DNA from 4 places in the Paenibacillus sp. FSL R5-0475 genome. Region 1 is predicted to be linked to each of the others. Evidence: predicted binding sites of a transcription regulator. Region 1 holds the regulator's gene; each other region holds the start of a gene.

Evidence for each region. Region 1 encodes Rex, which represses fermentation and respiration genes when NADH is low (regulators of the CRP and FNR family bind a similar motif). Its sites were predicted from a motif close to TTGTGAAATATTTCACAA; they were not measured.
Region 2: the regulator Rex is predicted to act here: its motif matches at 2,257-2,274, upstream of MKX41_RS24405 (cytochrome ubiquinol oxidase subunit I).
Region 3: the regulator Rex is predicted to act here: its motif matches at 2,743-2,760, upstream of scfA (six-cysteine ranthipeptide SCIFF).
Region 4: the regulator Rex is predicted to act here: its motif matches at 4,175-4,192, upstream of MKX41_RS13745 (flavocytochrome c).

What each region holds. Positions count from the first base shown of each region.
Region 1 covers NZ_JBBORK010000001.1:3,357,626-3,365,911, reverse strand. The annotation lists gene panB (3-methyl-2-oxobutanoate hydroxymethyltransferase) at 167-1,033, shown strand; gene panC (pantoate--beta-alanine ligase) at 1,035-1,925, shown strand; gene panD (aspartate 1-decarboxylase) at 1,918-2,301, shown strand; gene MKX41_RS15060 (tetratricopeptide repeat protein) at 2,413-3,054, shown strand; gene dinG (ATP-dependent DNA helicase DinG) at 3,191-6,052, shown strand; gene MKX41_RS15050 (redox-sensing transcriptional repressor Rex) at 6,184-6,837, shown strand; gene MKX41_RS15045 (amidohydrolase) at 6,824-8,125, shown strand.
Region 2 covers NZ_JBBORK010000001.1:5,449,625-5,457,910, forward strand. The annotation lists gene cydB (cytochrome d ubiquinol oxidase subunit II) at 1-752, opposite strand, end outside; gene MKX41_RS24405 (cytochrome ubiquinol oxidase subunit I) at 749-2,143, opposite strand; gene MKX41_RS24410 (cold-shock protein) at 2,367-2,597, opposite strand; gene MKX41_RS24415 (cold-shock protein) at 2,690-2,890, opposite strand; gene MKX41_RS24420 (S1C family serine protease) at 3,310-4,554, opposite strand; gene MKX41_RS24425 (hypothetical protein) at 4,929-5,138, shown strand; gene MKX41_RS24430 (MBL fold metallo-hydrolase) at 5,104-5,913, opposite strand; gene yycI (two-component system regulatory protein YycI) at 5,928-6,668, opposite strand; gene MKX41_RS24440 (YycH family regulatory protein) at 6,707-7,999, opposite strand; gene walK (cell wall metabolism sensor histidine kinase WalK) at 7,996-8,286, opposite strand, start outside.
Region 3 covers NZ_JBBORK010000001.1:6,266,782-6,275,067, reverse strand. The annotation lists gene MKX41_RS28085 (S-layer homology domain-containing protein) at 1-658, opposite strand, end outside; gene scfB (thioether cross-link-forming SCIFF peptide maturase) at 1,051-2,445, opposite strand; gene scfA (six-cysteine ranthipeptide SCIFF) at 2,568-2,717, opposite strand; gene MKX41_RS28070 (SF0329 family protein) at 3,194-3,763, opposite strand; gene MKX41_RS28065 (DUF4855 domain-containing protein) at 4,045-7,065, opposite strand; gene MKX41_RS28060 (response regulator transcription factor) at 7,469-8,251, opposite strand; gene MKX41_RS28055 (sensor histidine kinase) at 8,226-8,286, opposite strand, start outside.
Region 4 covers NZ_JBBORK010000001.1:3,053,584-3,061,869, forward strand. The annotation lists gene MKX41_RS13735 (response regulator) at 146-853, opposite strand; gene dcuS (DcuS/MalK family sensor histidine kinase) at 850-2,457, opposite strand; gene MKX41_RS13745 (flavocytochrome c) at 2,613-4,157, opposite strand; gene MKX41_RS13750 (DUF6855 family protein) at 4,340-4,750, opposite strand; gene MKX41_RS13755 (hypothetical protein) at 4,873-6,150, opposite strand; gene MKX41_RS13760 (hypothetical protein) at 6,421-6,894, shown strand; gene MKX41_RS13765 (hypothetical protein) at 7,069-8,277, opposite strand.

The sequences.
Region 1 (8,286 bases):
ACGGTTACGTTGGATTCTGCTCTGAGCCGTAAGGACCGAGACAGAAGGGACGATCGCGAGTGACTCTTTTTTGCCCTTCGGACCTTTTTAGCAAATCGTTGCTAAAAGGTTTTTTTGTTGCGATTTTTACGGGGATGTAATTTCAAAAAGGAGGACGAAGAGAGAAATGGCAAACAAACAAGCACTTAATATTGTGAAAATGAAAAAAATGAAAGCAGATGGTGAGCGGTTAAGCATGCTGACTGCTTATGATTACCCATCGGCTCTACTTGCTGAAGAAGCCGGTATCGATCTTATTCTGGTGGGTGACTCCCTGGGAAATGTGGTACTTGGATATGATACAACTTTACCTGTTACGATTGACGATATGGTCTACCACACTCGTTCGGTAACTCGGGGCGCACAAAAAACATTCATTGTGGCAGATATGCCATTTATGACCTACCACGGAAGTATAGATGAAACCTTGCGGGGTGTGCGCAGACTGATGCAGGAAGGGCGGGCTCATGCCGTCAAAATGGAAGGCGGTCTCGAAATTTGTGAGACAGTTACTGCGGTTGTAGCTGCGGGAGTTCCTGTGCTGGGGCATATTGGACTTACACCGCAATCGGTAAATATGATTGGCGGCTACCGCATTCAAGGTAAGGACGCCAAAGATGCAAAACGTCTGATGGATGAAGCTAAGGCCCTTGAAGCAGCAGGTGCTTTTGCAGTGGTACTGGAGCTGGTGACAGAAGAAGTGGCACAAGCAATTTCTGAGGCACTGAGCATTCCGACCATTGGGATTGGTGCAGGTCGTTATTGTGATGGACAGGTATTGGTTTTCCATGATTTGTTGCGTTATGCCTCACCCTACCGTGAGAAACGTTTTGTCAAAACCTACGCGGATGTGGGTAGCCTGATTCGTGAGGGTATCAGCCAATATGTGAAAGAAGTGAAGAATCGCTCGTACCCAGATGAAGGTCATGTTTTTAAAGCAGATGAAACCGTTCTGGAATCTTTATACGGCGGTGCCGGAAAGGATGGGGAATAAGATGAGAGTCGTCAGAAGTATTAAGCAACTGCGCGAAGCTTTGGAATATATGAGACAAGGTGGGCATACCCCGATTGGGTTTGTTCCAACCATGGGATACCTGCATGAAGGACATGCCAGTCTGCTTCGGCGGGCAGGAGAAATGAGCAACACGGTCGTTATGAGCATATTTGTGAACCCGCTGCAGTTCGGACCGAATGAGGATTATGATTCCTATCCGCGCGATGAAGAGCGTGATTTGGAGCTTGCGGAACGCGAAGGTGTCGATATTGTATTTATCCCCAGTGTGGAAGAAATGTATCCGCAGCCTACCCGGACTACTGTCTCGGTATCAGAGCTTACCACTCGACTTTGTGGGGCTTCGCGTCCAGGGCATTTTAATGGCGTAACAACAGTTGTTAATAAACTATTCAATATCGTGCAGCCAGATTATGCTTTCTTCGGGCTAAAGGATGCTCAGCAAGTAGCTGTGCTCCGCAGAATGGTATCTGATTTGAATATGAATGTTGAAATTGTACCTTGCCCTATCGTTCGTGAAGGAGATGGACTTGCACTTAGCTCGCGTAACGTATTCTTATCTCCAGAGGAACGTTCTCAAGCACTGGTGTTATCTCGTTCCTTGCGTGAAGCACGTCAGTCCATTGAAGAAGGAAAAGTAACAACCGTTGCTGAAGTGCGGGAATTGTTGACCTCGGTTATTTCCAGCTCTCCTTTGGCGGTCATTGATTATGCGGAAATACTGACTTTCCCTAATCTGGAAGGCTTAGAGAACGAAGTTTTATTAACGGATGTAAATGGGGAGATTATTATAGCGCTTGCCGTGAAGTTTGGCAGAACGCGATTAATTGACAATAATGTATTTATTCCAAAGGAGGTTGCCGCTCTTGTTTAGACATATGATGAAATCCAAAATTCACCGCGCGACGGTGACAGAAGCCAATTTGAATTATGTGGGAAGTATTACCATTGATGAGAACTTAATGGAAGCGGCAGATATTCTTGAGAATGAAAAAGTGCAGATCGTGGACAACAATAATGGTTCACGGTTAGAAACCTATGTTATTCCAGGGCCTCGCGGCAGTGGTGTGATCTGCCTAAATGGTGCAGCTGCACGTCTTGTTCAACCGGGAGATACAGTAATTATTATTTCGTATGCGATGCTGTCTTCGGAAGAACTGGAGTCGCATAAGCCAACGGTGGTATTCGTGGATGAGAACAACAGACCAGTGAAGCTGGCTGATCATGAATTGCATGCTACAATCGCTTAAATTATGGACTTACGCCATGTAATGAATGGCAGGGATGAAAGACCCCGTTCTCGCAGAAAATGAAGTCAGGCAAGCTGAACTGATTTCATCTTCAGTAAGGGGGGATAGCCCATGTTTCAACATTTGTTTGCTGAAATGAACAAGGTGCTTCAGGAGATCGTTACAGATTACCCTACAGCGGAGGGTGCCCGCCGGAATGAGCTTTTATGCAATTATAATATGCTGCATCGACTTAGTGATAAAGTGATGGATGAATGGCTGGCCTTTGCTGAGAAGCTAAGTCACTTTCGTGAAAGTGTAGATTTTACGACTGTGGTTGAAGAGGAAGTGCCAGAGCAGGAAGCACCCGAGCTGTGTATGGATACTTTTGTTAGAGGTCAAGGGTATTATAAGCTGCTGATGTATGGGAAATGTATTGAACAGTTTAAGGAAGTTATTGTGCAATATCCGGATAGCTTGGCTGCTCGATTATATTTAGCCATCTCTTACCTGCAGGAAGGGGAGGGGGAAGCTGCTTGGAGCCATCTGAACCATATGCTCGGTTTGATACGGGAAACCAAGCTGAAGGCAATGGTTTATAACGCTTTAGGTTGCATCAGGGCCTCTCAAGAACGGTTCAATGAAGCGCAGGAGCTGTTTGGCCTTTCTTTGCAACTTGACCCGGCACTTCCTGAACCAACCGTTAATTTGGAGGTTTGCCGCCGCCGAGGAGGTAAGCTTCATTTCGGAAATCAGCTTGTTTCATTATTGTAAATTATTACGTTTACGGTTTATTATTCCGCATTTTCATTCAAGCGATGCATCCCCTGAACCAGTGGTGTGCATCGCCTTTTTTCGCAACTTCTGTTATGCTGATTAAGAGTCTCAATTGAAAGGGAATAGAATTATAATGAAATTTGCCGTGCTTGATTTTGAAACAACGGGAACCCAATCCGTGGGTGAAATTATCCAGGTTGGCCTTGCAATTATAGAAGAAGACCGGTCCATCTCCCGGGTATATGGTTCCTACGTCAAGCCCGGAACGCCGATACCTCCTTTTATAACTGGTCTAACGGGGATTACCGACGATGATGTAAAGGATGCACCTGAGCTGGATGAGATGATGATGGAGCTTGTCCCACTCTTGGATGATGTTGTGCTTGTAGGGCATAATGTCGCATTCGACTTCCATTTTTTGCAAAATGCTTTAGACCGATGTGGGTATTTACCATTTCAAGGGCGGATTTTAGATACGATTGATTTTCTGAAAATCTGCTTTCCTTCCCTCACATCCTATCAACTAGGATCAGTTAGTGCACATTTTGGAGTGACGCATGATCGTCCGCATCAGGCAGACAGTGATGCACTCGCAACTGCTCTTGTATTGCTGAAATGTCTGGAGGAGCTCTACGATTTGCCTCTGCTGACGATTCAGAGACTCTGTGAGCTGTTTACGGAAGAGGATAGTGATCTGGGTTGGTATTTTGATGGTCTGCTGCGTGAACGGGAAGCGGAGACGCTTCAGCCCGAAGGTGATCTGACTTTCTATCGTCAATTAGCGCTTGCTGTAGGAGACTGGAACGAATTAGCTCCACCTCGAGACGAGCATGCTGAGAATCCACTACACAATTTATCTTTTACAGATTATATGGATGAAGTAACGAAACGACTTAAAGAAACTTTGCCACAGTATGAAAGCCGAGAAGCTCAGGATATTATGATCAATGAGGTGATGACGGCACTTGCCGAAGACAAGCATCTATTGATCGAAGCAGGGACAGGAACCGGTAAATCCCTTGGTTATTTATTGCCTGCCATATACCAAAGCGTACGCACTAATGAAAAAGTCATGGTCAGCACTCATACTATTAATCTGCAGGATCAATTGCGTGAGCGTGATATTCCTTTGTTAACGCAGGTAGTTCCTTTTCCATTTAAAGCTGCAATTTTTAAGGGCAGAGGGCATTATTTGTGTCTTCGTAAGTTCGAACATAAAATTAATAAAAAAGACTTTATAAGTCCGAGGGAAGATGCGCTTACTGCGGCTCAGATGATCGTTTGGCTGACACAAAGTGAATCAGGAGATGACGAAGAGCTCAATCTAAGTGGACGTGGCGGAGATTTTTGGGAGACGGTAGCAAGCGATACCGATTCTTGTCTGGGTCGCTCGTGTCCTTGGTTCCGTAAGTGTTATTATCATCGGGCTAAGCATGAAGCTGGTATTGCAGACGTGGTCATTACGAACCACTCTAAGCTTTTCGCAGATGTTAAGGCTGGGCATCAACTACTTCCGGCTTATGAACATCTTGTAATAGATGAGGCCCATCATCTGGAGGACGTGGCTGGCAAGCATTTAGGCATGCATATGAAGCATTTCACGGTGGCACATACACTATCGCGTCTTTATAAGGATAGTCGAAATGGCCAACTTCCTACACTTCGCCAAATGCTTCAGTCATCAGGCAGTGAGGAAGCTTCTGAATGGAGCGGAGTAATCGATAGAATCTATCCGGATCTTCTTACCGTAAAAGAAACCTGGGATCTGCTTAGTGATAAACTATTCAGCCTCTTGCCGGAACGCAGCGATGCAGCGGCGGGAGAAGCCGGCCAGTTAGTCATGCGGCTACTTCCTACCCGTAAACCGAAAGATTGGGATGAATTGGTTGCTCTAGAGAATACTATGAATCTGACATTAAGCGAAATTATCCGTAAAGGTGATAAAATGCTTAATGAGATGCGAGATCAAGAAGGTCAATCTTCCTCAGATAGCCTAGTTACCGATATTAGCGGCTTATTTAAGGATTTAGCTTCTATACGTGAGCAAGTACGGTTTTTTATGGGATTAAATGATGAGAATGTAGTATATTGGCTGGAGGCGAATGGAAATTATCGCAGTAAATCGCTACAGCTGTATGCCGTTCCTGTTGATGTTAGTACTCAGCTTAAGGAGCTGTTTTTCGACAAGAAGAAAAGTATCGTACTAACTTCGGCGACACTCTCTGTCGATAAATCTTTCCAGTTTATGATTGATAATCTCGGACTTAATGAAGCTGCGGAAGAGGGGCGTCTGATGACATCACTCCTGCCTTCTCCCTTTAAGTATCGGGAGCAGGCGCTGTTAGTTATTCCGCGGGATTTCCCAAGTGTGAAGGGGAGTGTAGGCGATGCCCGATTTGTCGATACACTCGTACAGTCACTAGCAGAAGCAGCTATTACAACACGTGGGCGGATGCTTGTCCTGTTTACTTCTTACAAGATGCTACGCCAGGTTTACGATCCTCTGAAAGAGGCTCTAGCCTCACAAGAGATCACGGTGTTAGGTCAAGGCGTGGAGGGGGGCAGCCGTAGCAAGCTGATCCGCCGTTTTCAGGACAGTGCAGCTTCTGTACTGTTAGGAACAAGCAGCTTTTGGGAGGGTGTAGATATTCCAGGTGAAGCATTAACATGCTTGGCCATCGTGAGACTCCCATTTCAACCGCCAAACCACCCCCTAGCGGAAGCGAAGTCTGAGTTATTACAAGCCCAGAAAAAGAATCCGTTCATGAAGTTGTCTGTTCCTCAGGCGGTTATTCGCTTCAAGCAAGGATTTGGGAGGCTGGTACGGACAGCGCAAGATCGGGGTATTGTTATTGTGTATGACACAAGGGTGATCGAATCTCACTATGGGAAGTATTTCCTCTATTCGTTGCCTGGCCCGAAAATGGAGCATATGCTTACGGATCAAATGGTTCCTCGTATAGCGGAGTGGTTGGAAGACGGAGGCGTTTCTTGAAAAGAACGTCATCGATCTTATTAATCTCTCTACAAGGAAGGGCGGTATAAGAATACCGCTCTTCCTTGAGACGAGGTGCAGATATTTCGATAGGATTTGAACAGAATATCACTTAAATTAGGAGGTAAATTATGAAATCGGATAAAATATCAGAAGCCGTTGTTCGCAGACTTCCTGTGTACTTGCGTTTCTTGAATGATCTCCAGAAACGTGAAATATTAACCGTTTCCTCACAAGAACTAGGACAAAAACTTGATTTGAATCCTGCTCAAATTCGTAAAGATTTAGCTTATTTTGGAGACTTTGGTAGAAAAGGTATCGGGTATGACGTAACTTATCTTATTGAAAAAATCCGTCATATTCTGAAGCTGGATCAACAATTGAATGTGGCTTTAGTAGGTGCCGGTAACCTTGGACATGCATTATCTAATTACAATGCTTATCTGAAAGATACTATGAAGATTACCGCTATATTTGACTCCTATGCACCTAAGGTAGGGCGGAAAATCAACTCTCTTACCGTTCAGCCGATGGAGGAGCTTGGTCAGACGGTTCGTGAGCAAGGTATTCGAATTGGGATCATTACTGTGCCTGATTCAGAAGCGCAGAATGTAGCAGATATTCTCATTGAGTCTGGCATTGAGGCGATTTTGAATTTTGCACCAGTGATTCTAAAAACACCATCGAATATCCGGGTTCATGCTGCCGATTTTACAACGGATTTGCAAAGCCTTGCTTATTATTTGAAAGATGGAAAGGAAGAAACCGGAAATGAAGAGCAGTAAAACGATTATTAAGGGCGGGCGTTTTCTTATTCCGGGAACGGATGAGCCGGTTCTGAATGGATATATGACTATTGAAGATGATTTGATCACTTACATAGGAAAAGAAGAGCCTTTAATGGAAGATGATGTGCAAGTTGTTGATGGCAGTCGTCTGCTGTTTATGCCAGGTCTGGTAAACACACATGGCCATGCGGCAATGTCATTGCTTCGTGGTTATGGAGATGATTTGGCACTTCAGGTGTGGCTTCAAGAGAAGATGTGGCCGATGGAAGCGAAATTCACTGGAGAAGATGTATACTGGGGAACCTCCTTGTCGGTACTGGAAATGCTAAAAGGTGGTACTACAACCTTCTTGGATATGTATGATCATATGGATCGAGTAGCAGAGGTAGTCGAATTATCAGGCATTCGTTCTGTACTGATGAGAGGCGTAATCGGATTATGCCCAGAGGAAGTACAAAATCACAAGCTTGCGGAAGCGATTTCTTTTGCACGAAATTGGCATGGTAAGGCTGGCGGCAGAATTACGACGATGATCTCGCCACACGCCCCATATACTTGCCCACCGGACTTCTTTGTTAAGTTTGTACAAGCGGCACATGATTTGGATTTACCGATGCATACCCATATGTCCGAGACCAAACGCGAAGTGGAGCAGAATGTGGTGGATTACGGACTTCGGCCTGTAGCGCATTTAGAGAAGCTTGGAATGTTCACTCGTCCGTCTATTGTTGCTCATGGCGTTCATTTGAATGATGAAGAGATCGAGATACTGGCTCGTCATGATGTAGGCGTGTCTCATAACCCAGGAAGTAATCTGAAACTGGCTAGTGGAGTGGCTCGGGTTACGGATCTTCTAAAGGCTGGTGTGAAGGTGTCACTGGGTACAGATGGTGCGGCAAGCAATAATAACCTGGATATGTTTGAAGAGATGCGTCTTGCAGCCCTCATCCATAAAGGTGTAAGTGGTGATCCGACGGCTGTTCCAGCTCCGGAAGCGCTGCGTATAGCTACAGAGTATGGCGCAAAGTCTATCTTTTTAAATGATGTGGGTAGACTCGCTGTTGGCATGAAAGCGGACTTTATCGCGATTGATATAGACCAGCCGCATTTGCTACCACATACAGATCTGTTGTCTCATGCTGTATACTCTGCCAGTGCCAAGGATGTTGAGCATGTATGGGTGAATGGTAAACAGGTTGTAAAACACGGAGAATGTGTAACGCTAGATGAGGAAGCAATCCGTCGTAAGGCGCAAGAATCATTTGATGGACTGCTTAAACGGTAGTCTAAGATCATAACGAATAACTGAAAGGCTGTGACTTTCTGCGATTGCAAAGTTACAGCCTTTTGTGTTTCTGATCATTAGATCATTGAATTGGATATGAAACTTTGGATAAACACACAGGTGTGTTATATAATCAAAAAAGATATATTACTAGAAAGGGA
Region 2 (8,286 bases), 2.1 Mb from region 1:
TTCTTCTTCGTCATGAAATAACCCGATAATATGAACGCGATAATTCCCAGCGCTACTATAATCATAAGAACTAAACCACGTTGTTCGAAAATATCAGTCATATAATAAGTCATTACCACGAAAGCGAGCAATAGAGCCCCAAGTGGCAAAAGCAATCTTTGCGCCATTTTTCGAGCGCGAGCCTGTAGATCACCCACTGTACGCAACGTTGTGAACATGAGACCATGTACCAAACAAAGAAGGACAACAGTCACACCAGCTACTACGGTATACACATTTACGATATCTGTAAAACCTGCGTACATTTGCATATCCCCATCAATTGGCAAACCTTTGATGAAGCTGGCGAACACCACAGCAAGGAGGAAAGGTGGGAGGAAGCTGCCGAAAAAGATACAAACATCCCAAGTTTTTTTCCAAGCTACGGAATCCCGTTTACCTCTAAATTCAAAAGCAACACCACGTGCAATCAAAGCTAATAAAGCAAAGACAAAGGGAATGTAAAATCCGCTAAACAACGTTGCATACCACTCAGGGAAAGCCGCAAACATTGCACCCGCAGCAGTAATTAACCATACCTCGTTTCCATCCCAGAAGGGTCCGATCGAGTTAATCAGAATCCGGCGCTCAGTGTCATTCTTAGCGAGAATTTGTGTTTCCATCCCTACGCCGAAATCGAAACCCTCCAGGAAGAAGAACCCTATAAACAGAACTGCAATGAGCACAAACCACAATTCATTAAGAGACATCATTGGGCGCCCTCCTCGTTATATGGATCATGCGAATCCCCGTGATCGTTATCCATCGCATAAGGACCTTTTTTAATCACTTTCATAAACAAACCAATTAGAACTAATCCGAGAATGGCGTAAATCGCTGTAAAAGAAATAACAGAGAATAGAACCTGACCACTTGTAATGTTAGGCGACACACTGTCTTCCGTTGTCATCAATCCGAATACCGTCCATGGCTGACGCCCGAATTCGGTCATGACCCAACCTGCTGTATTCGCGATTGGAGGAAGCAGTATTCCCCATAACATAAACCGCATAAACCAAGTGTTTGGACGGTCCATCTTTTTGCGCCACATTAAATACATTGCGTACATACCCATTACGATCATTAACGTTCCTGCTAGAACCATGATCCGGAAACTCCAGAACGTCGTACGTACTGGCGGGATATAGTCACCGGGGCCATAGGTTTGCTCATACTCAGCTTGCAGCTCAAGCATACCTTTAACTTCACCGGAAAATTTACTGTATGAAAGGAAGCTTAGCATATACGGAATTTGAAATTCTCCAGAACTTTCCTGCTTGTCAGGATCAATGTTAGCCCATACGGTCCAAGGTGCTGGGTCACCACTCTTACCCCACAGTCCTTCAGAAGCCGCCATCTTCATAGGTTGAGTCTCAACCAAATACTGTGCTTGCGCATGGCCTGCCACGGCTACACCAATAGAAGAAATGATACCTACGATTGCTGCAATTTGAAAAGATTTCTTAAAGAAAGATACATCTTGTTTCTTCAATATCTTATACGCACTAATACCCGTTACGAGGAAGGCGCCTGTTGCATACGCAGCAAGAACCGTGTGCGGGAATTCAACCAGCAATTGTCCGTTCGTAATGAGCGCGAAGAAATCATTCATTTCTGCCCGTCCATTATTTATCTCAAATCCCACAGGATGCTGCATAAAGGAGTTCGCTGCTAGAATCCAGAAAGCGGATAACATCGTACCGAAAGCTACTAGCCAGATGGATAACAAGTGCACTCTTTTGGACACTTTGTCCCAGCCGAATATCCAGATGCCAATAAAAGTAGACTCCAGAAAAAAAGCTGCCAATGCTTCGACTGCAAGTGGAGCCCCGAATACATCACCCACAAAACGTGAATAATCAGACCAGTTCATCCCGAACTGAAATTCCTGCAAAATACCTGTAACTACCCCTACTGCAAAGTTGATGAGAAACAGCTTTCCCCAGAACTGTGCCATCCTTTTGTACTCTTCATTGCCTTTTCTAACGTACATGGTCTCCATGATCGCAATCAAGAGCGCTAGTCCGATTGATACCGGTACAAAGAAATAGTGGAATATTGTCGTCGACGCAAATTGTATACGCGACAGCATTACTGTATCCATATTTTTCCCTTCCTTCTCCCCTTTTCGTTAACTATATTGTGTCAAAAATTTAGACGCACTTTTGTGATAAATGTCACACAAAGGGGTGCTTTTAACGGTGAAATTCAAATGATTTGTGACAAAAATCACAATTTACCTTAAAAAAAGCAAAAAAAATAAGACGGTTTGACCGTCTTGAAGTTGTTCACTGTTCTATAACAAGCTTGACTCATAAAGGCATTGGTTAGGTAATGGAAATACCCTTCTTCAGCGATTTGAGATCGCCATTCGAATTAAGCAATTGTGGTAGCATCTTCGTGCTGCGAACCATTGGAGAGTCACATAGACGGCAAGAAGGCGCATGTTCAAATGCGAAATTATCCCTCATCCATCCGTTGCATCCATCATTGGTACACGCCCAAATCGCGGTATTTTCTTCCGGTATTTCTTCCAAAGGTTTCTTCCGGTAGTTCATTGCCGTTCCTCCCATCCTGTAAGTCAATAGTGACTAACTAGATATAAAAAGACCGTCCCAACTTTCACAAGCTGGGACGGTTTCTTCTATTATTACAGTTTTACAACGTTTTCGGCTTGTGGTCCACGGTTGCCTTGAACAACGTTGAATTCAACGCGTTGGCCTTCGTCCAAAGTTTTGAAGCCGTCGCCAGTGATTGCGCTGAAGTGAACGAATACGTCGCTTCCGCCTTCAACTTCGATAAATCCGAATCCTTTTTCTGCGTTGAACCATTTAACTGTACCTGTTTGCATGTGTGTTACCTCCACAAATTTAAATTAATATGTTCTTTTTATCTTCAAACAAAGAAAAAATTCACACATTGAAAAAGGTTGTATTACCGAATATAACAGCCCTTTTCAATGCGAAAATTAGGGACTAAATGTATGATTGATATCATATTACCACACCTGATTAGCAAAGGCAAGCTGGCATCCGTATATATCCGTTTCTACCCTAATAAGTATTACCTTCCAATGTAAGGGTTGCCAGTCAGCCCAAAATTGATTAAATCAGCTTATAATTGCCATATTTATCAAAACTTTAGAAGAAATAGATCCCCGATAGCGATACAGAGTATCGCTATTTCAGGAAGCTCTACCTTCTCAACCGAAGGGGTAGTCCGCTCTACTTGTCATTACTGCTATATCATTATATGCCGACTTCCAGCATATTATTCCTCTGGTTTTTCAAGAAGTTTTACTGTAGTCTGATTGACTTTCCCATTTCGATAATAGGTAATCTTCAGATCCTCACCAATCTTCGTCTGATTATATAAATACTTGCGAAGGGAGAGCGTGGATGTAATCGGTTCATCATTAAATTTCGTAATTACATCATTGAACTGTATTCCCGCTTCTTGTGCAGGTCCAACAGCATCCAGAACGACAACCCCATCCTTAACATTGTTCGGTAGGTTCAGTTCCTTGCGTTGGTCCTCTGCGAGAGGAATGTAAGGATTGTTTAAATCTACCGAATATACGCCTAAGTAGGAACGGGCAATCCGCCCTTTCTCAGCCAGTTCATTAGCGGTATCTATCACATGGTTAGCTGGAATAGCAAAACCCAGCCCTTCTACACCTGCATCGGAGATTTTCATCGTGTTAATACCGATGACTTTACCATCCAGATCCACAAGCGCCCCGCCGCTATTGCCTTCATTAATTGCTGCATCGGTCTGAATGACCTCTTGCTCCCAATCATATACGCCGTCCTGATTCAAGGATACGGGAACCTTCCGTTCAGTATAGCTGACAATACCTGAAGTCAATGTGTCACCAAGTCCCAACGGGTTTCCGATGGCAATGACCGTTTCACCTAGACGAAGCTTCGAGGAATCCCCGAGCTCTGCGATTGTATTGATACCCTTGGCATCAATCGAAAGCACCGCGATGTCACTCACTTTATCCGTTCCAACAAGTGTAGCTTTACGTGTCTCGCCATCTACTGTTACGACTTCAAGATTGCTAGAGTCTTCGATGACATGGTTATTAGTAATGATAAATGCTTTATTATCTACCTTTTTATAAATCACTCCAGAGCCTAATGCTGACTCATCCAGAATGTTCAATTCTTTATTATCTTCTTTATGATTGATAATACTTACTACTGCAGGACGAACCGTAGCAGCGGCTTGAATGATACGGTCAAACGGATCTCTGCTTGGGGCAACCTCCCCAGTTGTTACTACCGACTTCGGGGCAGTTTCGTGACTCATTTGTCCAGTAAGCATACTGAATAAAAACACTGCCACCACAGCACTGATTAAGGAGCAGACGGCGGATATTTGCCAAGTGGATAAGCCCTTGCGCGATCTTCGCACAGAATGCTTGCGGTTAGCAAATGATCCCTTTGATGCTTCATCCCCTCTGGACCGTGATACTTTAGTTGAATAGAAATCGTCATCAAACAATCCCACCGAAAATCTCCCCCTTCTATTGCCAACCGTTCACAGTATCTAAAACCTGAACCTCTAGCAATCACGTTCCAAGCATATACCTCTGCATCCTTTAGACTCCAACAATCACTAAAAAGTTTCACTTTATCCATTAACCACACAATAGTTTCAGTTAATCGAAAGAATTTTAGAATCTTTCAATATATCTTCTCTACTAGGAATATTTTGCAACTTAAAAGACTACACTAATAGAAAGATTCCATAAATTTAGAGTTTGCTTATCACGTCTATAATTGTATCACAGGCAACCCTCAATTCGTGATTTTCCTGAGGTAAAAAGCCTGCGAATTTTTTACAACTCCAGTTCTGTTTTTACTATATAAGGAGGTATAATTATGAATTCTTTTTCCACAAGTATGGATCTGGTGGAGTTTATCGGTAAGCTTGGCGATTTGAAGGATGAACACTACCATATGACCCTTTCCTTCAGTGCTATGATCGAATTGATGATCGATAAAGGCCTGATCTCCCGCCAAGAATTAGAACGAAAGACTGCTGAGCTTGATCAGCTTATGACAACTGGCTCAACTTATCCCATGGCGTAGGTTGGTCATAATACGTATCGCAAAGCTTAAACTCACTATCTTTAAAGAAACAGCCCCGATCCTCCATTGCGCAACGTACCGACATTTTAGCCAAATCCATCATATTATGATCCCGGCTTAAATGCGCTAAATAGGTACGTTTAGTCCGTCCTGTGAGAATTTCACTTAGTGCTGCTCCGGCTGCTTCATTAGAAAGGTGACCCATGTCGCCAAGTATACGTCGTTTCGTATTCCACGGATAACGTCCCATCCTCAGCATTTCAATATCATGATTCGCCTCCAGCACTAATACGTCCGCCTCTGAAATCGCATCTCTTACCTTGTCGCTAACATACCCCAGATCTGTAGCTACACACAGTTTTTCTTTTCCATCATAAAAATTGTAACCCACCGGCTCCGCCGCATCATGAGAAATTGCAAACGATTCAACACGCAGACTACCAAAATCCCTATGATGTCCCGACTCCATAATGATTCGGTTATAGTCGGGTATTTTTCCAATGCCTTTTCCAATGGCTCCCCAGGTATTGGTGTTCGCATAAATCGGAAGATCGTATTTACGGGCCATTGCCCCGAGTCCTTTAATATGATCGGAATGCTCGTGTGTGACTAGAATCCCGTCTATATCATTACCCGTTAGCTCGCGCATGGCCAACAGCTCATCGATCCGCTTGGCACTTAGTCCCGCGTCAATCATAAGTGTTGTCTCCCCGTTCCGAACCACCGTTACATTTCCGGTAGAACCACTGGACAGTACTGTAAATGAAATCCCCATTTTCCTTACTCCTTCTAATCTGTTGTCTTCGGACTGATGATGTCCGCACTTATAGCATCCACATAATAGGCATTGCCGTTCTCCAGCATGAACCGCCACATTGGCGACGCTACCTGACTTTCGGAGTTGAACAACTCACCATAATAACCAAGCTCAATCTCCTTTACTACGGAGTCTGCCGGAAAATATTTTTCAATCAAACTGCTAAGCGCTTGCGATGCCGGCAGTACCTTCTGTTCCTTATCGCTACTGCTTGCCCCTATCTCAATCTTAGGTGAGCGGAAAGCTACAATCTTCTGATCACTATTAATCAACTCTAACCTAACTCGGAATAGCGACCACTGATTCTGAACTAGCGGGTGAAGCACGAACTTCCCAACTTCACTTTCTTGAGAATCAAAACGATAATTTGCGATATCCGGTATTTGACTCTCAAGCGCCTTGCTAAGGTCGGTGAAGGAAGAATAGATCAGTTTGCTGTCTATAGGAACATCTAATTTAATGGGTGGTTCATTCTGCTCTTCAGCAGAATATCGATAAGTTATATTAGGAAGCTGCGGGGTAGAAGCCGGAATGGGACACAACACTCGAATCCCTTTCTGCTCCATGACCGCCTGGGTTTCTTCGGACAGGGAAGTGAAATCGAGATTGGCACTAACCTGATCGCGCAAATCAATCCACAGCTGATAACATAGCAGCAGATTTAGACCTAAAAAGGCGCAAATTAGTACATTTTTGGCTCTTCCCCAATCCATACCCTTACCTCCTAAATGTTATATGAACAACTTGTACATTAATTTAATGTAAGAACGCTGCCGTCAATAAGCGTAACCTTCCAGACTGGAAGTAGTTGCAGCTTCTCTTCTTTCACTACAGGTACATACGCAGGCGTTAAATCCTTCACTGCCGAAGTTTTGCTAACCGCAGACAATTGATTCTCTAGCTCCACGCCTCCAGATAGCTCTACGATTTTCTTCTCTGCCTTACTCTCATCAATATAGATTAACGAGCGTTCATAAGAGGATACGGTGCCTTGCTGCAATTCCAGATTAATTACACCATACTGCAGCTGCGAGTTACTCATGATCGGATAGGAGCCATATGGATAGGAACCATAATATTGTTGAAAAGAGACCTTTCTCTCCTGTCTCCCCTCCTCGGTGGCTTCAAGACGATAGGTTCCATTCCATCCACCATGTTGGTTCACAAATTCTACAGCTTCAAGCGCATCCTTGGCAGGTGTACTGTCTCCGGCTGGAAGTGCGGCAGGATCGCTATAGCTCATCCAATTCCGTTCCTTATCGACCTGAAGACTCCGTTTGCTATCCGTATAAATCTCCGAGCCATTTTTCTCGCGAATATATCTAGTGCTTCCAACATCGAAGAAAAGATTGTTCTGCATTTGTTCTATGGTATACATGCCTGAAGGCATCTCAACCTGAACCAGAGAAATCTTGCTGTCTGGCACATAATAATCACCATCTACGGACTTGTAAGGCGTCCAGTTCTTGCCGAAATCCACATGCTGCTGCACGTCTTGCACAGTTAAATCCGCTTTTGCCGCTTCATATATAATGTCGCCTCTCGTACTGAAGAAAATGGCATGCGCTTTGGAGTCATTCTTAATGTTATAGATCCAAATGCGATCAATGCTTTCTCCTTCAAATAGGGAATCAGGTGACAGCTGCATAACCCGCTGAAGTAACGTTACCGGAATGCCGGATCCGAACGAAAGCTCAATCCCCGGATTCTCATTTCGAATCTTATCCCAATCATAATCCTGTACCGAGTGCCGCTGGAAGCTTTCAAATCCACGCCCTTTTAACCGATTCATAATCAAGCTATAGAACGTTGAGTCTGGATAAAAAAGCGTATGTTTGTTATCGCCCATATGGATGATCATTTTATCAGGGTACAGCAGGTTCTCAACCTTTTCCTCCGGTCCCATATTGTCTGTCTTCACATATAGATTCTCGGAGAGTACCGCTGAGTCTGCACCAGGCAAGCGATAAATCAAATAGTAACTCTCAACAAGACTTCCCAGCACGAGCAAGGCTAGAATCCATGACTTCAATCTCTCCTTCATGCCTCACTCCCCCTTTGCGCATTCAGAGGTAGTGTAAAGGTTACCTTAGAGCCTTCATTAAGCTCGGATTGCAGGGAAATAGAGCCTCCATGGGCTTTCACAATTTCCCGGGCAATGGAAAGGCCAAGTCCGGTGCCTCCCATATTCCGTGAACGCGCCTTATCCACCCGATAAAAACGTTCAAAGATCCGCTCGATGTCTTTCTTCGGAATACCAATCCCGGAATCCCGTACAGAAATGGAGAGCATTCCATCCTCACTTTTCAAGGCTTCCAATTCAATCGTACC
Region 3 (8,286 bases), 2.9 Mb from region 1:
GTGTTTCTCCCGAAACTGGGTTACCCTCAACAGTGAACACACGCGTAGCCGTGCTAATATTGTCGTTCCGTTGCCAGGAAAAAGCTATATTGCCGTCAGACAATTCCGTTATAGAGACAAAGCGCGTGAGTGCCGGGGTACTGGCGGCAGAGTATGTATTAATCTGTGTCTGACCGACCACCTTTTGTCCTGACTGGTTTAGCACCATAAAATAGGCATTGGGAGTACTCTCCCTAACGGTTCCCAATTGCAAATTGTTATCGCCGCTGTCGCTTTTATGGTAAGTAATCAGAATCCTTCCATCACTTAGCGCAAGCATATTCACATCAATCATTTTGTAATAGGTATCCATTAGACTACTCAGATCAACATCTGATCTAAGTGCTCCCGTGCGGTCAAAAATCTTTAAAAAATAAGAATAAACATAGGAATTGCCTTGATAAGCGAATGTGTTCAACACTACTGCGGTACTTCCGTCAGGAAGAACATCAACATCAGAAACATTCTTACCCGAGGCGTTTGTAACTGGAGTCTGAATGGGAAAGTCCACCGTTTTGGTGAATGAGGGGATGGCAGCGTATGCCCGGAGTGAAATCATCGGTAGCAGTCCAATGACTAATATAAAAGCCAATCCAATCTTGCCTAACTTTTTTAACATTGCTTTCCTCCTTGTCGAATGACTATTCATATAATTGTTAACGCTTCCGTAATTGCAGTTAATACAGAAAAGCAGATTTCTATCCTATTATATCGACATTTCTTAGAAAATAGTTTATTTTTCGACAAAAAAAATACGCTAAATCACGAATTTAATATGACTTTAGTCATATATATTTGTGTTCAAAGAAAAAATCATAGATTCGCACATTAAAAAAGCCCTCTCTGTCTATTAAACAGATTAGGCCGTCACGTTTTGAATTCCTCATCCTGATTGCCGATGGAAAAAACGATCTATAATCATAGTTCTAGTTAATACAAAAAAAACCGAGAAAGGCACTTTATTTAAAAGTGTCTATTTCTCGGTTAGAGTTTTTTCATCCGTTACGTTAACTAGCTAGATTGCCCTTCCATCGCTCTAATAGATTCATCAACCTTTACCATCATGGAACATTCGACTCTTTTGCGGAAGACGTCACAGCTGAAGTCATAGGTTCCGACGAGGGAACCCGTCGCGTGCAGTGCATTGGCAGGACAACCACCGCTGCAGTAGAGTTTAGCCCAGCAGTCCTTGCATTCCGGCTTCGAGTAGCAGTTGCTCTCTTGGAATTGACATTGCAGCTCAGGTTTTGTGATGCCATCCCAGAGGTTTCCCATGCTGTATTCTTCATCCCCGACGAACTGGTGACAAGGAAAAAGCTCTCCCCAAGGGGTGACAGCAAGATATTCGGTTCCTGAACCACAGCCAGTAATTCTCTTCTGGATGCAAGGTCCTTCCGAGAGGTCAAGCATGTAGTGATAAAAGGTAAACCCCTTGCCCTGCTCATCACGTCCAATCATTTCCTTGGCGAGAATTTCGTACTGGTTGTAGATCTCCGGCAGGTCCTCCTCGGTAAGTGCATAAGGTTCCTTTGGATCACAGATGACTGGTTCCATCGAGATCTTGTCAAAACCAAGGTCTGCGATATGAAATATATCGTTGGTGAAATCGACATTGTTACGAGTGTAAGTTCCTCGAACATAGTACTCTTGGTCCCCGCGCTTACGAACGAATTCCTTGAACTTCGGAACAATATGATCGTAGCTGCCTTTTCCGTTAACCGTTTGGCGAAGTCGGTCATGAACCTCTTTTCTTCCATCTAGGCTTAATACGACATTGTACATTTCCTGATTTAAAAACTCGGTGACCTCATCGTTCAGCAGCATCCCGTTCGTCGTGAAGGTGAAGCGGAACTTCTTTTTGTATTCTTGTTCTTTGCTTCTTGCATAAGCTACGATATGTTTAACCACTTTCCAAGCCAAGAGCGGTTCCCCGCCAAAAAAGTCGATGTCCAGGTTTCGATGATGACCCGAATTTTCAAGCAGGTAATCGATAGCTTTTTGTCCAACCTCATAGCTCATGATTGCCCTATCTCCGTTGTATTTCCCTTGGCTAGCGAAGCAATAGTCGCATGACAAATTACAGGTATGCGCAACATTGAGGCAGAGTGCCTTAACATAAGTTTTTCGTTTTTTTAAATCGAGCGAGAGGTTCTCATACTCATCTTTTGTAAAGAGCTGTCCATCATTTTTAAGTTCCTCGATATCCGCGATGGTTTCTCGAATGTCGCTCTCGGAAATGCTGGAATCATCTTTATATTTATCCAACAGCGTTGTCACGATTTGGTCGGCAGAAGTTTTCTCATAATCCGCTATAATTTCATATGCTAGGTCATCAACAACATGCACCGAGCCACTATAGGTATCGAGCACGATATTGTATCCGTTTAGTTTATATTGATGAATCATACTTACTAATCAAGCTCCTTTTGCACACAAGTAGAAATGGCTTTGCCATCCTTTAGGGATAGTATCCATTTCTTAAAAATAGCCGCCCATCAGCAGAGCAATGGGCGGTAAAATTCCGAATCCTATCTGTTCATTGCATTTTCACACTTCTGGTTTGCAACGCCGCAGGAAGTTTTACAAGCGGATTGGCAAGATGTCTGGCATGCGCCGCATCCGCCGTGTTTTGCGGTATCCATCAGTTTGCGGGTGCTCAGTGTTACGATTCTTTTCACGATAAATAACTCCTTCTGTAATTTCTTGTGATCACTTTCACTTAATTTCCATGGAACATCGTAGCAACATCACGCAAGTACGTCTATGATTCCCGTCACCTAGCAGAGCAGAGAGAGCTTGAACATAAGCATCAACGCTAATTTTCATGCAGTCTTCGTACTTGTGATCGTAAGATGCGGTAGCGGGAACCAGAGTCAGCGCAATACTAAAAAAGTGAAACAAAAAAGAGACGGCAATGATGCCATCTCTTTAACAACGATTTTTCCTCATACTTGTCCGTAAAGTCCAATAAATATAAGGATTTCATAACACTGTATCCTTCCTTACCAGTAGAGCGACACTCTCCGATTCCATATGCACCATATGCGAACATCCCTCTCATTATCATGGCTATTGTTATGGTGGGAAGAAGTCGCGTAGAATTAGGGATTTTTGTAGGGAGTGTTTCTTGAATATTCAATGAAGTTATTTATTTTTATAATGTACTACGCCTTAGTTCATAAAAATATTGCACACTTGGATGCTTTAACTTCATCTTCTCGCTCATGTTTAAAATTCGCTTTTTTCCAACTCGTCTGTCCACTAAGGCTAGAATATTCAATAAGATATCGTCACTTTCTAAGCTCTCCTCTATGGAAATAGATAAATACTTAGTAGCTATAACAATAAAATTCGATTTACTTAATGACGTCTGTGCTGACAAAAGCTCCTTTGCAACTTCTGATATTTTTCTGCTTCTTGCAATGACTATTAAACGATCCTCCGGGATGATCCCCTTGCTATCTTTTCTAACCGCTTCAATGTCTTCATGGTTGATAGGAATTTGAAGATCTGAATCATTCTTAATCTCCTGCTCCGTCTGATACCATCTAATTGAGCTAGTTCTATCATTCATATTAAGTACGTTCTTTTTATCTACCGAAATATAACAATTCCCTGATTTATCAGGTAAATAACGGTAACTACTTGCGCGATATTCAACCCTGCCGTATAACGCAGGACAGAGAAAACTCTCCAGTTGTTGCTTCAATTTGCTCCAGGACATGTATCCTCCTATGTTTTATGTTATAAATACCTGTTGAGGCAGTCGTTCTATTATACAATACATAATACAATCCCACTAAAACCTGAATAATATCTTGATACTGTACATAGAAACAAGCCGATTAGGTATAGACCCCGTGGTCTGGCACCTAATCGGCTTGTTATGTTACGCCTCAAACGTTGTTACTTCGGTTATTAGTCTTACTCGGACAGATAATTCGATAACCGGTACAGGAAGTTTCAGCGCGGGTCGTATTACTGCTTGGATGGATTATTTATCCATTACTTATCGTGACCTTTACCTGGGTTTTCTTTTGAGTATTCAAAGGTCACTTTTACAGGCTCGCTCATATAGCCAGTCGATAGATACGCCTCATTGGTTCCCTTTAAATTACCCGTAAGTTTGAATGTGAATTGGAAGCTTCCCGCGACTGTACTCTTCGTCTCATCTTCGAGATGAACCTTGCCTTTCGAATCAAGCACCTTCAACTTCACATTTGTAAGGACGCCATTCATCAGCAATCCATCAATCGTTACTTTTTTCGCTTCCTCGTCAACCTTTACTTGTATGCCCTCAATGCCTTTCACGTCTACAGCGCCCGAGAGGTTATAGACACCAAACTCGTAGATGGAATATCCGTAATCGGTTGCTCTTTTTATGCCTTGTAACTTCATGTATCTTGCCTTGACCGGGTTGAACTGAATCGTTTCTTTGCCATCATGCGCGGTAATAATTCCGTCATTTGGCATGACATTGATCCAGTTCTGCTTATCGTTCGACACAAAAAGTTTGTATTTATCTGCACGAGCATATTCCCAATCGATTCGAACTGTATCCATTTCCTTCACTTCACCGAGATCGACCAGGAACCAAGTATTGTCCACGTATTCGCTCGCCCATCTTGAAGCAGGGAATCCATCGACGGCTTTAACCGGTGCATAATTCGCATTATTGCCTTCGGTCGACGAAGCTTCTACCGTTTTATTCTGCGCCAAATTGCCTATGAGGTAATAGATGCTTTCCTTCAGCGTATTGTACGCCTCATCTTTTATCGTACCCGCCTTCTTGAATTCATCCAGCTTTGCGTTAAAGCCTTTGAGATACTTGGTGACTTGCGCTGCATCGTTCCCTTCATAGCGCTTCATCATTTCCAAATAGTTGTTCAAAGAACGCACCGTTGCAGAATTCGTAAATTGCTTCGCTTTTTCGAAGCGGTCGACTAACGCTTTCATACCAGATGCATTTGTCGTTGCTTCGATAACATATGACTTAGTCACCATATGCCCCGCCGTAACGGTAATGTTAAGCTCATGCTTGCCAAGCTTGCCTGCAAGCGAAATAACGGTACCCGCTGTATAAGGCTTGCCGTCATACGTCGCCGTCACTTTCGTCAGACCATCATCCGTTCTAAGCTTCCATGTAAAGGATACGGATTCTGAATCGGGTAGCTTCATCCCGCTCTGGAACGGCTTGCCGTTCATCTGCACGTCTACCTCGGAAGGCGGAGCCTCGTTGACCTGATACGTTCCTTTAACAAATTGATACAGCCAGTCGTAAAGAACGCGTGTCGCTGGATCATTACTTACCGCGGTGTTATAGACTGCATTGTTGCCTTGGTAATACGATTTGAAGCCATCCTTCATGAGCCCTGTCTTCGCACCGCTGTTCAAGTAATCGATATACCGCTCGCGGAACACGCCGTCCGTCAGCATCCGATCATCGAACTCGAGTTCATTGGACATGCCATACTGCTTCGCCAGATTCGCAGAATCCTCCAAGCGCTCGATATCCGTCGGCTCGAAGAAGTAGTTCGGTTGGATCGTCACCGCATCGAAGCCGACATCCTTCCACATGAACGCTTTATAAGCGAAGAAGTGCGGAATCCAGAAGAACCTCAGGTCCTTGCCGCTAATTTGCATGTCATGCAGGGTGCTGCTCACCGAACGGATCAGATCCGGTCCGGATTGGCTTGTGCTGATTTGCTCTTCGAACCAGTACATACCTACAAGCTCGAGGTTAGCGTAACCTTTTGCTTCCCATCTCGATTTGACTTGCTGCAGCCACCATTGAACTGCTTTTTCACGGTTCGCAAGGGCTTTCTCTTTGCCAACGGAATCATTGAAGTTCAGCGATTCTCCACCTTGTTCAATAGCTCCGAAATTAGTGATCGATTCACCTGGATCCGGAATCATGAGGACAACCTTTTCCTTCACGCCAGACTCGTTCAACGCATCGGATACTTCCTTAGCCGCTGCGTTTAACGCATCCATATCACCGCCTACCGCAAAGGTCTTATCCAGATACCATTGCCAATCTTCCAGATAAGCCCGCCCGCCGAAATCACGACCTGGATTTGGAGAGTTAATGCCAAGATACAGGACGCCGTCGAAGAGTCGATCCTTAATCTTGCCGTCCTTATCGACATAACTAATATTCGGAATGATCCGTTCTTTCGTCCAGATGCCTAAGTCATTCGCATATTGCCCGTTATACAAAAGTCCAAGATGCTCGATACCCGCTGTCGCTTCGCCTGCCGCCAAGAATTGCGGCGTATTCGTTGGAACAGTTACGGCTCCGGCAACTTTGCCGTCTTCACCGAGGATTTCAATCTCATCCACGAAGGTCATTGCACGCGTATGCATTGTGAATGTCACTTTCACATAGCGAGCATAGGCGATCTTCGCATCTGGGCCGATGGCTTTGATACCATCCTTACTGCCATCCCACACATAGGTCTCCGTGTATTTGCCGTCATTCCACAGCTTCTGCGTGGCATTGTCTTTGAGCAGTCCCCAGTTCACTTTGTCATCGGAGACGTACATCGATACCGTGAGTGGCACGAGTACATTGTTCGTTGGCCAATCTTCGAGGAAATTGGCTTTAATACCCGTGAGTGATTTCTTCGCCCCCAAATCAAACACAACTTCGCGTGTCTTACCCAAATGATGTCCAACCCATGACACGTCGGATCTATTGCTTGCCCCATATATACCATCCGTAAGTGTGTTGCCTTCATCCGGATAGGAAGCTTCCGGCTCTTGCGACCACTCATAAGATAAGCCCGCTGCAAGATTGTGATATACCGCCCCATACACTGACGCAATAACACCCTCCGTACCTGCTCCCGGTAGGTCTGATGGATTCGTCACCTCGACCGGATCGGCTTCGCCCGGCGGGTTCGCTGGTGTCTGTTCCTCTGTCTGTGTAGGCGGCAGCGCCTCTTCCGCTTGCGCGATCGGCATCATCGTTACGATCATGATCGCAACCATGACGAGAGCTACCCATTGTCTACTCCTCTTCATATCGTACGAACTCCCTTCTGATTCTTGAGTCAAGAAACATCAATCTCCTAAATGGTATGCGCTTCCATTTCAGCTTACCTCGATGCTCTTTCCTCCCTTCCGAGATTCCGACACGTCACAGAAGCTTATAACATATGTCAATGTCCTTATAGTAACATTATGAAAAGTGGCCTTTCTTTCAAATAGATAATTAATGACATTGGGTATACACTTGTTGACATGAAGGCCTTCACGTCGCGTCTTTATAGGTATAAAGATAGCGCTTACCTCCTTAGGTCCTACCTATTTTCTATCAATGTCCTCTAAGCAATCCGCCAAATAAAAAACGCAACCCCCTCGAGGTTGCGTCGTGTTTATATATGGTGGCGCCTAATTGCTGCGGCGTTTCTACTAACTTGATACCCTATCCATAACCGAACGGATGCTTTTTGTACTCTAAGGGGCTTGAGCCGACTCTATTTTTGAACACACGACTAAAATAGTACTGGCTCTTATACCCTACCTTCACGGCCAGATCCCCGATTTTGATATTCGGCATTACGTCATCCAGAATCTCCTTCGCCTTCGATATCCGAAGCTCGGTGACATAGTCAAGGAATGAAGCACCGATTTCTTGCTTCATACGCTTGCTAAGATAGGTTTGGTTGATATGAAATAGCGCTGCTACTCGAGTAATAGACAGCTCCGGATCCTGATAATGACTGTCAATATACTCGGTCACTTTTTGGATAAGCACTGTTCCATCCCCTGTATACCCGGGAAGCCCCAGCTCCTTATCCACCCTGCTTTCATGTGAATGCAAAGGATATTTTGCCTGAAGATGCTCATCGATCCGATGAAGCAGCTTGTTCAGATCACTCTTCGGCACAGGTTTCAATACATAATCGAATGCTTGCAGTTGCACGGCTTGACGCGCATATTCAAAGTTATCGTAGCCGCTGATGATGACAACCAGAACCGACGGACAGCGTTCGCGCAATATATTTATCAGATCGAGCCCATTCATATTCGGCATGTTGATGTCCACAAGACATACATGTGGTGGGGCTTCCTCCACCATATTCAATGCTTCGTTTGCACTTTTTGCTTCTCCTGCAACTTCAAAAAGATACGAACTCTCCTCAATGTATTGTCGCAAGCCTTTGCGAATGATCGTTTCATCATCGACGATGACAATCTTCCACATCTTCATTCCACTCCCCGTCCAAAGGTATTCGAATG
Region 4 (8,286 bases), 300 kb from region 1:
ATAGTAGCGGAAATGAAAGCGCTTTTGTTTTTACGTAATTATTGATTGAATTATAAAAATTATTAAAGTAAGCGCTATCAAAAATAAGCAATCAAAAACCGCCGATTCCTTATAAAACTCGGAACCGGCGGCCCACCCCAAAAGGTTATATGAATTTAGAAATCACAGAACTGCCGCGGGAAGACATGCGATATCGCTGTACAGGCCTTCCAATGGTGCCATAGGTCAATTCACTGTTCAGCGCTCCCATATCCGCGAGGACGGCAAGATATTTCCCGACCGAAACCCGCGAAATTCCGGAACTAACTGCAATCTCTTCAGTGCTAAAGGGATTTGCATTATGGGTCTCCACCGCTTTCCAGACCGTCCGAAGTGTATGCCGGGTAAAGCCCTTAGATAAATCCTGAACGACCGAGGGCTCTTTCCTATACCCGGTTAGCTTATCTAGTTCAGACTGATCCAGGGAATCCTGATTACGGAACAGGAAATGCTGCTCCTTGTAAGCTGAAAGGGCTGCGAGAAACCGTTCAAACTCAAACGGTTTGATAAGATAATCGACTGCACCGTTCTGAAGCGCGTCTCGGATACTGTCCTTATCGCTCGCAGCTGAAATGATAATCACATCTATTCGTTTACTGCCTCGACGGAGAGCGGACAGCAGCTCCAATCCATTGCTCTCCTTCATGTAAATATCCAGCAGAATCAGCTCGAAAGACTCATCTGCCAATTTGATCAGAGCTTCACCCACTGATTTTGCCCAGCCTTTACACTGAAAACCTTCCACTTGCTCCAGATAGAATTTATTCATCTCGGCTACCATCGGATCATCTTCTACAATCAATACACTAATCATTGACCATCACTCTTTGCTCGATAGGGTAAACTAACCGTAAATCGGGTCCCTTCTCCCTTTCCTGTTTCACAAACAATCTTACCTCCCATAGCTTTAAGGCTCCGCTCAACCAGATACAAGCCGATGCCTCGGTCATGTCCTTTTGTAGAATACCCCTGTTGAAAAATATATGGCAATTTCTCATCTGGGATACCGCTTCCATTATCGCTAACCGTAACTATCAGCGTCTTATCCTGATATTGAAAGCTGAAATGAATATATTTGCTGCCTCTACCTTCCGGTGCTTCCATAGCATTATCCAAAAGATTACCGACTATCGTAATGAGTTGGCAGGAGCGTTCCGGATCGCTAGGCTCCGGCAGAACCCCATCCTCCAGAAGCACCAGCCGAACTCCGGCTTCTCTGGCCCGGCTCAGCTTACCCAATAGAAATCCGGCCATCACAGGGTCCTTCACTTGTCTCACCACCGTTCCCATCTCTGCCTGTGTTGTTGTGACAGTACTTGTTATATACGCCTCCAACCGATCATACCTTTTCATATGTGTTAATCCTAATATTACATGCAGCTTGTTCATAAACTCATGCGCCTGGGCACGCAATGCCTCGGCATATAAGGAGATGCCAGATAACCTTTCCATAAGTATGCTGATTTCCGTCTTATCACGGAATGTGGCAATTGCACCTTCTACAGATCCATTTACGTGAATGGGAACCACGTTTGCCAGTAACGTAACACCGCTATGCTCCACCTCCAAGTCCTGGCTGGCTTCACCGGTCTTGAGCACTGTATTCATCCGCAGTGATGGCCAAAAGCTCTCCACCGACTGGTTCAAGGGATCATCCTGCATGCCAATGGCTGCAAGCAAACGCCTGGCTTCTGTATTAATCAAAGTAATACGTGACTCTTTATCAACGGCAATGACTCCCTCCCTAACTGACTGTAGCATGGAGTTGCGCTCTTCCAAAAGCTTAGCAATAGCGGCCGGTTCCATGCCAAACATCATTTTTTTGATAACACGTGCCAGCAGAAATGCTCCCGCAGCCCCTATTAGACTGCCTATAAGCAATCCCCAATAAAGGATTCCCACGTTCTCTCTTATGGCAAGTCTGATGTTTCCCAGTGATATTCCTACTGCCACCGCTCCTAATTGTTTCCCGCTTGCAGAAAAGACAGGTGAAAACGCTCTTACAGATGGGCCCAAAGAACCCTCGGCTTCCGAAATGCTTTCCTGCCCCTGCAAGACTGCGGCTTCGTCGCCACCGATAAAATGCTTACCAATTTTGTCCTTGTCCGGATGGGAATATCTGATTGCATTCATATCCATGACCACAACAAATTCCACATTGTTCAACAATCGGATTTCCTCAGTGTAGCTTTGCAATTCAGACGAGCTGCGTGATTTGTTTAACGCTTCAATAATTAGAGGGTTACGCGATAACGTACGGGAAATGATCACAGCCTTTTGTTCCAACGAGGATTTTGTTTGTGAGGTAACCTTTATACTAAATAGCAGATAGACCACTAGCAGCATTATGATAAGAACTGCACCAATCATCAAAGTAATTGTTGTTTGCAGCCGAAGTGTATGTTTGCCAATTTTCATCAGCTGTCCCTCCGGAAATTTTTCTTCATTCTAACGTATACGTGCAAGGATGGCTATGACCTTATACGCTACACCGTTATAATAAAACAACAAACGCATGGCTAAGATGAGCCCAAGCGTTTGTTTGCCTAGCCGAAAAGAGGCAGGGGGATAACTTATTGTGCTTTTACGAATTCAGCGGATTTTATACCCGTTTGGCGGCCGAAAATAATGATTTCCGCAACAGAGTTACCGCCGATCCGGTTTTGACCATGCAAGCCTCCGGTAACTTCGCCTGCTGCAAAAAGGCCTGGAATCGGTTGTCCGTCTTTATTTAAAACTTCTGTGTTGGTGTTGATTTTCACGCCTCCCATCGTGTAGTGAATTCCCGGGCCGATTTTAATTGCATAATATGGCGCGTCGGACAAGTCATTGTCCATTCCGGTTGTTCTGCCGAAGTCGGCATCCTGTTTATTCGTCACCGCGCTGTTCCAGGTCTCTAGTGCAGTTTTCAACTGATCTGCCGGTACGTCCATTTTTGTTGCCAAAGCCTCGATCGAATCTCCTTGGATAACGAAGCCCATTTTTTCATATTGTTCAATCGCTTTAGCGTGAGATTTTACGCCGGAATCAAATACAAGAAACGCAGACTTCTCAGGAAGCTTATTGATTGCAGCGGTGACATTATCTCTTGTATCCAGTTCGTTTGTGAAACGTTTGCCTACACTTGAAACCAGGATCGCTCCTTCCCCACGAACAGCCTCCCCAATGAGATAGGATTTTTCCTGCTGCACAGTCGGGTGAACTTGGATTTGATCCATATCGACTGTGGTACCGCCGAGCTTCTCAATCATCTTGATACCGTCACCGGTGCTGCCCGGCTGGTTGGTGGTAACGTACCCCTCCAAATCAGATCTGACTCCTGAAATCATGTCTAAATTGGCGCCGAAACCGCCGGTTGTCACCACGACAGCAGACGCTGTAATCGTTTTCTCTTCCGTTTGGTCAAAGATAACTTTGACGCCATTGACCTTACCGTCTTTTTCGGTAATTTCCTTGACATTGGCGTTCACAAAAAGGGGAATGCCTTGTTCTTGTACGTTTTTCACCAAACCTTTGACAAGGTATTGTCCTACTGCAGAGCCATCTTCAGGACGGTGTGTGCGTTTTTCGTTCATCCCGCCTGTAATCGTGATATTATTCAATCTAATCCCGATAGAATCCAGCCAATCAATCGCACTTGCGGAATTGTCTACGAAGAAACGAAGCATCTCTTTATCGTTCGTATCATGGCCACCTTTTAAGGACTCTTCATAAAACAGATCATTGCTGTCTTCAATGCCTTGCTCTTTTTGGAATTTCGTTTCAGAAGCATTCATTCCCGAAGATGATTTTGTTGTATTTCCGCCGGCAACTGGCATTTTTTCAAAAATAACCGGGTTCATACCTTTTGCTCTCGCCTCAAGTGCAGCAGACATTCCGGCACCGCCTGCACCAATAATGATGATGTCATATTTATCTTTTAGTTGATCGTACGGTGTATAGCTAGCTTTGGATGCTCCCGAAACGGCTTCAGTTTCCTTTGTCTCGTTGATCTTGCTGGTGTTCTTGCTGGTGTTCTTGTTCCCGTTTCCATTGCTGCTGTTGCTGTTGCCACATCCTGTGATAACAAGCATGACTGAGAGAACGAGAATAAGAGCAGTGGTTACTTTTTTATTCATGTTATAGCTTTGCCCCCTTGTGAATATTTTTACAATCAGCTTAACGGCAAAGGCCCTGCTCTTGAAAGTTTATGTAACTAAAAAAAACGTTTTGTAACTAAATTAATCACTGCAATGTGTACGAAAGACCACCGGTTAGGGGCATGGCTCAAAAAAAGAAGAGCCTTTAGGCTCTCCTTCGTTTACAAGATCGCTTTCATCCGATTGTTTCTTGGATTATGCTCTACTTCCGCAAGACCCAATTCTTCGAGCAACGGTGGAATATACATTCCGAATCGCCCCCGAAGTCCCTTCTTTAATCCATACCAACCGCCGACAGGGTTTTCAGGTGAACGCCCCCATGCTTCAACGGTACCTTCTTTTGCTGGTTTTTGCTCATCAGCACTTCCTAACTCCATCCAATCACCATTTTGTATAAGCATGGCGTGCAGATCTTCAATACAGCGGTAGTCATAATGCAAAACCGTTTTCCCTACAGTGCAAACTATAATTTCTTTACCGTCTTTTTCGACCTTATACATTTCATACTCGGATGTTTGCGGTGGTGTCTTTAACTTCCAAGGATTTTCCTTGGTTCCTGTAGCTGTCGTCATATTTTCAACTCCCAAAGTAACTCACAAAATTAGTAAGTTCTACTCATTTTATTATATTTGCATCACCTTACTATACTTCATTACCTTTATTCGTCCTACTCAGTATAAGAAAGCTTGCACTATCATTCCAAACTACTCAACTCCACCACATCTCCACTAGTGGCCTTCACAGCATAATTACAATCTAACTTCCCGCACAGCACATACTTCTTCTGCCCAGGATCATACACATAGACGGGTGTTAATTCGAACCATCCCTTGAGCTTGTCATAAGCTTCGTCATGGCTTACAGAAATCCCCTCTTCGCTCTTGAACTCATCAAACATATCGAGCATTGGCTTGTTATCCATATAATTTATAACCTTATAATTCTGCACATCGATGAACAGGAGGATCTTACGCTGGAATATACGATTACTTGGCGCCTTCATCCTCAGTGTTGCCTGAATATGTCCTCTTTCCCGTTGAAAAGTCTTCAACATCCATTCTCCGGATTCATCCGGAAAGAGCTGGCTTAAACCAGCTTCGACTGCGGCTATACATTCGGCTTGTTCTGCGTCTGTGATAGGAAATGAGTCCGGATGCGGCTCACTAGCTATTGCCTGCTCAATGGAAACTACCTCAAGTAGGCGTATCTCCGTCCTTTCGAACGGCTCCAGCTCCGTATTCTGTTGCTCCCAATGGATTACTTGATCAATACTCAGTCGTGCTCTCGTACCTGATATAAACTCAAATGGGATGGTGGTTGTTCCGTCATTTGAAATGTAGATTTCTTCTATCCCATAGATCGGCAGGAGTTGCTTCGTCTCGTACACCGGATATTCTATAAGCTGAAGTTGTTTCCTCGCCTGTGGCTCTATCGTTTGAAGTGTGAGAGTATAGTTCTCTTTGTGCACAAGGGAGCTGGAAGGAAACTGGCCATATACACTGTAAAAAACAAGCCTGCCTTCCGCATCGAAGCGAAGCTCGATCCGTCCACCAGGAGTGACTGGTATGCTACCTATTTTTTCAATAAAATGATATTCTCCAATCTGTTCCTTCTCTAAGTGGAATTGTTTACCGTATACAATCCTTGCCTCATCTTCAATCCACCGGATGACTCCGTTAAAATCTATATTTTGGAATGGTGTCCCATTCGCATAAGATATCCCGCCAACAAAAATCACACTTTTATAGTTGCGGGATTGTAGGTCAATCGTGATGACGGCAGTTCCTTCCGGATTGTAATCGCCCTTCCATTCCTTCATATGTGCAGGAAACCATTCCATACTAAGAAAATAGTTGGTCTCTCCCAGTATCGTAACGTCGCGATAAATTTCATGAGAGTGTAAGTAGTAGTTGTCCAATCCATATTTTTGCTGTGTAGCATCAAGCAGTTCTTTGATTCGAATATCCATCATAGTGCACCCCATAAAATTGATGCCTACATCATACCATTACTTAGTGTTGATTACGAAGCGCAGCAGCGAATATTCGAGTCGATTGTTACTTATTAAATAGTAAAATCTTCTGAATATTCTACATGCTCATGCAATGGGCTTTGCTGATGTTCAGAAAATGATCAGTAACTTGGGTTTTAATAATGCAGAGTGTAATAATATTTTGCACAACCTTCACCAGAATTCTATACGTGAATAATGACCAAAAATTTTTATTGGAGGTAAATCATCATGAATGACATCATCGATGGAAATGCGGCGTTAATACAATTTTTCCCACTTCCAGCGCATCTTTATAGTAAGGATATTGCTTGTATTGTAACTGTTGCTTATGCAGAAGAGCAGGGACCAAATTTAACGGGCCTCATAAATGCTCTATACTCCAAGGGATATATAAACCTTGATCACCTACTAAATTCCTCATGGAAAAAACTATACCAAGTTCCGAGGTTGGGACACAAAAGACTGATGCTTCTACTTAATTTACTAGAACGAATTTCTGCAGATCCCAAGACTATAGAAAACCATACAATTGTCCCTCGTGTTACAATGCAGAGTAAAAAGGATATGAAAGAATTAACTTTAAAGAGGATTATAAAGAAGTATAACGAAACATCTGTGGTGGTATTAACTGAAGCTACCGAAAAAGAAGCTCGTATAAAGAAAATTAAAGATAGACTCCGTGAAATGGGGTTGATTATATAACAAAACCCCGCCAGTATAATGTAGTGCACTCTTTAAATTGGGAGGGTTAAATGAGAGAAGGAGCAATAGAGGTACATTCTTTTACTTACCTTCCATTGCTCCTAATTACATATTTTTTCAATCTTTTCTTAAAAGATTGTAGCTGTTCAAGGCTTGTAATGACTTTCAATTCATTCAGTAATCGCGCGATGCATCGAACCAGCGTTGAGCCATCTCCTCTGTTATTGGCTGACCAATCAGATGATCAGACTGGCTGAGTTGCCATACCGCTTCAGCAAGGTCTTCTCGTTCGGTGGTTTCGATGCCTTTGAGGTTGTTAAAGCGCGCGGTGAAGGCAGAAATGGCTGCCTCGGCTTCGGCAAAGGTTCGGGCCTCGGACAAAGTTGCCTGTGCAACGTTATAAGCTTCATTAGCCAGCTTGGCCAGACGTTTAGGCCAGGACGAGAACGGGCGGCCGAACTCTGTCGTCCACCACTCAGGCTTTCGTAATTGGCTCACTGAAGCATGGTCGGTCCAAGGGCGTGCTTCAGCTCGTTTTTTCATTTGCTGTTTCAGATGCTTGCCAGCGATCTCTTCCACATTGTAGGCGATGAATCTGTCAAGCAACGGCCAGGAGTTCAAGGTAGGAAGCTCCCCCAGATCCGGCATGAAACGTAGCTCCAGATTCGTTAATTTGGCATGTTGAGCCAATATGTCCAGGTCGCAGAAGTTCCCCCACAAACTCAATGAGTTAAGGTTTGGATACCGATTTAGACACTCTAGCGAGATAGGCTGTCCCAGCGGTGTGTTCTGTAGCGTCAAGCTCGTTACCTGGTGCAACTCACCCAGGTCGGGCAGCAAGAAAGGAATATCATTCTTGCGTCGGCCGGTACGCGGCGCCAGTGTCAGGGAAGATGGCATATCGCCTGTGGCCGAGAAGCGTGTTAGATCGCCGGACACACTCAGACGGAAAGACCGCTTTGGAAGCTTTAGGCTAAGGGAACTCCCGGATGGGGCCAACTCGATATGCAAGCCATGCAAATTGGACTGACTGGTGTCCACCACCGTGTCTGCAGACAGGATCGGTGTCCACGTCATCTCTTCAATGGGCCGTTTCTTTGCCCAGTCAAAGAAGCCTGGGTCACTGCCTGTATAATGTAGAAATCGTGGCCAGGGAGAGCCAGCCGGCGTGGCAAAGGCATCGAATACGGTCCAATCGATTTGCGCATCAGACGCGACATGAAGGTCTGCCTTCTTCCCCAATTGCGACGGACCAATAGATAGACTACCCACACCAGGCTTAATGACAAGAGTGTGACTGCATGGACCTGTCAGATCGATAGGATAACTACCAACTTCTCTAACAGAACCAGCTGAAGGACGAGCTTGGTTATCATTTGGCATTTCTATCAT